One region of the Colwellia sp. MB3u-55 genome, then DNA from elsewhere that is predicted to be linked to it. Evidence: riboswitches for the same ligand, from Rfam matches in the RefSeq annotation. Region 1 holds a riboswitch; the other holds the start of a gene.
What was found. A riboswitch is a leader RNA that binds a small molecule or an ion and turns the genes downstream of it on or off. The one in region 1 is predicted to bind cobalamin.
Positions count from the first base shown of each region.

Region 2: linked by a shared signal. The riboswitch ahead of cobO (cob(I)yrinic acid a,c-diamide adenosyltransferase) and the one ahead of H4J66_RS15365 (TonB-dependent receptor) in region 1 are both predicted to bind cobalamin.

Region 1 covers NZ_JACGUS010000119.1:143,159-146,587, reverse strand. The annotation lists gene H4J66_RS15365 (TonB-dependent receptor) at 1-1,953, opposite strand, end outside; cobalamin riboswitch at 1,983-2,154, opposite strand; gene H4J66_RS15360 (MarR family winged helix-turn-helix transcriptional regulator) at 2,550-2,996, opposite strand; gene H4J66_RS15355 (sigma 54-interacting transcriptional regulator) at 3,014-3,429, opposite strand, start outside.
Region 2 covers NZ_JACGUS010000077.1:23,064-26,492, reverse strand. The annotation lists gene H4J66_RS04305 (M13 family metallopeptidase) at 1-943, shown strand, start outside; cobalamin riboswitch at 1,096-1,240, shown strand; gene cobO (cob(I)yrinic acid a,c-diamide adenosyltransferase) at 1,363-1,968, shown strand; gene H4J66_RS04295 (penicillin acylase family protein) at 2,357-3,429, opposite strand, start outside.

The DNA of each region.
Region 1 (3,429 bases):
ATGTTTGCCTTTTTTCCAGTTGACTGAAAAATCTGATACGGTGCGATTGGCTGGATTACCATTACCTACATGACCGTTATTATTTTCAATTCTGTTAATGAGATTGAAGTACAAGTCTTTATCTTTACTTACTTTAAATGACATGTTCCATGCAGAATTCACCTTGTATTTCAACGCTATGCTGTACTGCTGATGATATATACCAGGTAGTTTCTTATTATTAAATGCGACAAATTTTGATGTGGTTTCACTGTCTATAATATTGGCTTGTAGCGCGAAGGATAATTGCGTTAACAATTGATAATTTGTTTGAATTTCAATGCCTAACAAGTCTGCATTGCTGACATTTCTATAGCTACCGACATTACTTGAGTTAAAAATGGCGACAATTGAATTTTCTAATTTTTGTTGGTAAATAGATGAAGATACAGACAGACTTTTGTAAAGGTACTGTCCACCTATTGAGAGTGTTTTTGCTTCTTCTGGCAATAAATTATCATTACCCTTAAAGGAGCCTCTATCACCAAATAATTCGTACAATGTCGGCGTTCTCACACCATTACTTAAGTTACTAGTAACTTTTAAATTACCTTGCTTAAAGCTTAACCCGACTTCAGTTGTCTGATAATTATCATTGGCTACAAACTTAGCTGCACTGGATTGATTAATCGCTATGTTTGAGTTTTTCTCTTGTAGGTTACTCAACAATGCATACGCTTCTATAGGGAGTGCCTCGGGTTGCCACTCAATGCGAGAGCCTATGTTGAGTTGTTCTTGTTTTGCTGAAATATCACATGACGCTATACCATTACATTGTGTTGGTTTTCCGTTGTGTTCGCTAACAGAGCTGAAATTCTGTTTATTAAAACTGACAAATGGCACTAGATTAAACTCGTTCCATGTAAGGTAAGGTTTAAAGCCGATATGTTTTTTTGTTGTTTCATAATCATTAATATCAAGTTTTATCGAGTCGGGACTTGAAATATAACGCTCATCTTTATTTTCAGCGTAGGCTTCAAATTCAATCGAATTTAACCAAGGTGATTTGCTTAACCATTGATGTTGATAGCTATAGCGTAAGTTGTCAGAGTTTAACGTTGAATTGTTTTCAGGGGAGTTGTTTTGGTAATTCGGCAGTGCTTTTTCTTGATCGTTATATTGTACATTGACTCTGATCTGATGTTGATTAAATTGGAATATGTCGTTTATAAAAAAAGACTTTTTTGTAAATTCATTATTTCTTAATGCTTGTCTATCAGACGTATCACTACGACTAAAGCCCGCTGGAACTATAAAATCGTAATCGTTGTCACTGTTAATATAATGACCACCAAAAGACAAGCTATGAGTTTTAAATGCTTTATTATAAAGCGCATTAACTTCTTGATAGCCAAATGAGCCTGTGGCCAAGGTTAATTTACTCGAGTCTTCGGTGGGGTTGTAAGTGTTAATGCGAATAACACCACCTATAGGGGTAGCGCCGGTACCAATCGCTTGATTTTTACTGATTTCAATACTTTCAATTTGTTCAGTGGGTATCTGGTTTAAATCAAAACCACCAAACTGGCTATCGTTAATAAGTTGACCATCAATATAAAGTTGTACCTGTTTACTACTCGACCCTCTAATTGAAACAGAGACAGGATTACCAATGCCACTTATTTGGCGAATTTGAATGCCATTTATCGACTGTAAAATATCGGCGAGAGTTTGCGATGAGTATATAAAGCTTTCGCGATGTAATACTTGATAATTGGGTGTATTAAATGACTGGTCATTAACAATTTCAATGACTTCTATATCATCAGTTGACACGTCTTCTACTTGCGCAAATACAGGCATCGCTATGAGTAAAAGAACAAAGATACTTCGTAAATAAGAAAAAATAATAACCTCAAAAAATTTTGAGGGAGGTACGGAAGGATCGTGACAACTAGCCATTGCTAATGTCATTAAATTCCGTAGCGCCCACCGCACTGCAAGTCATTCGATATTATTTAGGCCGGTCTCCGGGCTTAACTTTACATCGCGTAAAGTATTACCGTTGCGGGGGCAGCGTCAGAATTATGCATAGCATGTACTAACTTCCCGATTATCTCTAATTCATACCTTGTTAAAGTATAAATATTGAGCACCTAATCAATTATGGTCGTTATTTTGAGACTATTAATATAGCTTGTCAACAGTTAGAGCATTAAATCTATAGTTCATGGCTAGTTAGCTTTAATCGTTCGACGTGTTTAAAGCAACGTCATTTACGCTTTATTTTGATCTGGCCCTTTGAGTTAAGAGGTAAACCATGACCTATCATCAGAAAAACTTTGTTGCCAGACTATTTTATCTGATGGTATTAACGATGATCTGGTGAGGCATTCTTTGACGTTACTGACACTTTAGTGACGGCAATTTATTCTTTTTAATTAATCTCGAGTCGTTCAATAACAGCCAATAAAACCTAAGCTCTACGGTAGGCATTTATTGTCTGCTAATTTCACCTAGGCTGTTTAATGGTGAGTTTGGCTAGTCATTATCAGCGACAATAGTCATTATTATTTATTCGCTATATCTACTGATTTTAAGGTTAATTTTTCAATAATATTAGCTAGCTGATTTTTTTCTTCAGCACTTAATACCGATAATAGCTCTTGCTCACGAGCTAGCACCATAGGTATTAACTGTTGATATATAGCCAAACCTTGCGTGGTTAGTTTTAATAGCGAAGAGCGTTTATCGGATTTATCTGTGTTTTTAACCAATAACCCTTGAGTTTGCATGCTTGTTATTGCACGACTCGCCGGCATTTTTTCTAAGTTAGTTTGTTCGCCTATTTGCTTTGCAGATAATAACTCTCCGTTGCCCAAGCTGGCTAGCACTCGCCATTCTTGACGAGAAAGCTGAAATCTTCCTGTGTAAATGTCAGCAATGTTATCACTCACTTTTACTTGTAGTTGCGTTAGCTGATAAGGAAAAAAGTTGCTTAAGTGTAAACTTTTCATTGTTTAGTTATGCTCGGCTATGCTTGTGAAATCATGTTGTTATCCACTCGAAATGATTCGGCATTTAAGTGATGCTTTTTCAATAGTTTATAGAATTCTGTTCGGTTTCGCTGCGCTATTTTTGCGGCTTGTGAAACATTACCTTCAGTGGTTTTTAGTAATGTTGCTAAGTATTCACGCTCGAATTGCTCTCTCGCTTCTTGAAAAGAAGGCAGTTGTGCACTTTCATTACGTAAAGCATTATTAATTAAACTCTCACTAATTAACGGCTCGGTAGATAAAGCGACACATTGCTCAACAACATTTTGTAATTGTCTAATATTACCGGGCCACTCAGCCCTAATTAAAATCTCCATCGCGGCTTGGCTAAAGCCGTTTATTCTATGGCTGGTACTTTCAATCGCTACAGTTAAAAAGTGCTGGGCGAGCAAAG
Region 2 (3,429 bases), on a different contig from region 1:
TTATGTGAGCCGTCACTTTAAGCCTGAAGCTAAAACCCGTATGACACAACTTGTTGAAAACTTACGCGGAGCATATGGTGCAAGTATTGATGAACTAGAGTGGATGTCTGATTCAACTAAAAAAGCTGCCCATGTTAAACTAGCAAGCTTTGATCCTAAAATTGGTTACCCAAATAAGTGGGAAGACTACTCCGCACTTGTTATTAAAGGTGATGACTTAGTGGGCAATAAAATGCGTTCTGGTAGTGTTTCTCATCAAAAAGAAGTCGCTAAGTTAGGTGGTCCAATTGATAAGCAAGAATGGGGCATGACGCCGCAAACTGTTAATGCTTATTACAATCCAACTAAGAATGAAATTGTTTTCCCTGCAGCCATATTACAACCACCATTTTTCAACTTAGCTGCTGACGATGCGGTTAACTATGGCGGTATTGGCGCGGTTATCGGTCATGAAATGGGTCACGGATTTGACGACCAAGGGAGTAAGTATGATGGCGACGGTAACATGCGTAACTGGTGGACTGAAGCAGATTTAGCGGCCTTTAAAGTTCGCACCGATGACTTGGTAAAACAATACGATGGCTATTCAGTATTTGAAGACTTAAATGTAAACGGTTCTTTAACACTGGGCGAGAATATTGGTGATTTATCAGGGGTAACTATCGCGTATAAAGCTTATATTGCTTCATTAAATGGTAAAGAAGCACCAGTAATTGACGGACTAACTGGCGATCAACGTTTCTTCATGGGCTTTGCTCAAGTATGGCGTGGAAAAAAGGTTGAGAAATCATTACGTAATCAAGTAGCAACTGACCCTCATTCACCTGGTGAGTTCCGTGCATTAGGTTCTTTATCTAACATGCCTGAATTCTACAAAGCGTTTAACGTTAAAGAAGGTGATGCTATGTATATCGCCCCTGAGAAACGTGTAAAAATTTGGTAAGCCAATGGCTTAGTTAAATAACGTTCTTATTAGAAAAATACTAAAATGCCAACAACTATTGTTGGCATTTTTATTACTGAAAATTCCTTGCCTTAGATTCTATTTATCAAAAACATAAAATCAATGATGTTTAATACCGCTAGATATTGTAAATAATTATAAATCTCGTAAACTAACGCAACGTAAACGTGTTTAGGGAATAAGGTGAGAAACCTTGACTGTTCCCGCAACTGTAAATTGTAGTGACTTAAGAGTTGCCAATGAGTCAGCATACCTATCCACAATAAGATTACCACCATTAACATCAATAAAATCGTGCGGGAATACACGGTAAATTGCTATTTTTTAAGGGACCCCCTTAACGTTAGCCTTGCCTTTTCTCCTCTTTAAAAAAACTATAATTACCCATAGGAATACTCATGGTTGACGAAACACAAAAAAGTGAAAAACACCAAGCACGCATGCAAAAAGTAAAAGACAAAGTTGATGCAAGAGTTGATGCTGCCACTGATGAACGCGGTATATTAATTGTAATTACAGGTAACGGTAAGGGTAAGTCAACATCAGGATTTGGCACGCTAACTCGCGCAGTAGGACACGGTCTAAACGCAGCAGCCATTCAGTTTATAAAAGGCACTTGGGCTTGTGGCGAAAGAAATGTCCTAGAAAAGCTCGGCGTACCTTTTCACGTGATGGCAACAGGGTTTACTTGGAATACACAAGATAAATCAACCGATATTGCCGCTGCTCAACTTGTTTGGAAAGAAGCAAAGAAACTATTAGCTGACGAAACCGTTGATGTTGTGCTACTTGATGAACTGACTTATATGTTGTCGTTTAAATACCTTGATCTTGATGAAGTACTAGACGCCATCGCTAATCGCCCGCCTATGCAACATGTAATAGCCACAGGCCGTGGCGCACACCGTTCACTCTTAGAATTAGCTGATACAGTAAGTGAAGTGCAATCGATTAAACATGCTTTTGATAATAATATAAAAGCACAAAAAGGTATTGATTGGTAATAACTCAGCACCCAGATAGCAGTTCAGCCATGTTGATACCAACTCCGTCATGCTGATACCAACTCCGTCATGCTGAATTTATTTCAGTATCAGCATGACGATATCACGACCGATTGATCCCTTCAGATCACATTTACCACAAAGCCGGCCTATCTTAATTTATTTTAATAAGTAGTCCGCTTAGCCACCATTGCTGCCAGTCACAAGATTAAAAATGATGGTTGCATTTTCAGTGATAAATGACGTTTTACAGATTGTTTTTATCACCATCCGCAACCAATAAAAAATGTATATCACACTGTATTCTTACTCGACGTTTTTATTCATCAAATGTGGCGAGTCATTCAAAGTTTTGCCTCATGTTTTGAATTTAAGTGTTTCAATATAGTTATTTATTAACCTTTTTTCTAGTTCCAGGGCGATAATATTCCTCAGTATTCGCTTTAATGTCAGTGTCATAATAATAAACGTCACGTAAAACACCATCGGAATAATCAGCTACTTGATCAGCAAAATGTGGCGAATTTACATCACCACTCTGCCCACCTGCCGTTATGGCTTTTGCCGTTATTTTTTTACCAAAATTAACAACTGCGACAAATGAGTTACCGCGTGTACCATAGTTTTTCTTTGAGTCATTAAAGGTACGCTGACCATAAGCCGCTAAACTTCCCCAACGCGCAGAAGTAAATGCCACAGGAACACTAGGTTTGTTATCATCAAACGGCTGTACAATGTCTCCTGTTATTCGTTGAAAGCGATTAATTTCCCCCCACGCCATATCCCATTGACCAAAATCAGCGGTCAATTTAGCAAGACCTGCACGTAAAGCATCTAGCTTCTCAGTTGCTGAGGTTTTATTCTCCATATATTCATAAATATTTATTTTATTAGCACGAGCAGGTTCTGAAGACATTCGCATTAACTCACGTCCCCAATAAATTGCTACAGACGTTTCGACACTATCAACAGCATAGCGTAAGTCCCATGCTTTTAATTTCTTCATGGCAGCGGCTAAATCAACTTTATCCTCAGCTTTAGCATTGTCATAAGCTTTCAATAAGCTCGGAATTAATGGTTCGAAAGCGGTTAAATAACTATCGTAAGCAGCAGCTATTAGGCTATCAAGGGTAAAATCCTTACTGTTTTCTAAAACGCGAAGGGCATGTAGACCTCGAGGGTTCTCAGTATAAGTAGACATATATGATGGATAATCTGCTTTTTTAGGACTTTGTGCCCCACTCATAGAGAATGGCCAGTTATTCGTATTTTGTAGCCAACCAACACTAGGGTTAAACTGATTTATTGATTCATCAACGCTGTGAATTCCTTGCCACTCTGTCGCTGAGGTACTGCCATCTAAAGGCTTAGTCCAATCAAACGTAGGATCTCGTTTAGGGATGAAATTACCATGGAAAAAGCCAATATTACCATCAGCATCAGCATAAACCGTATTATTCG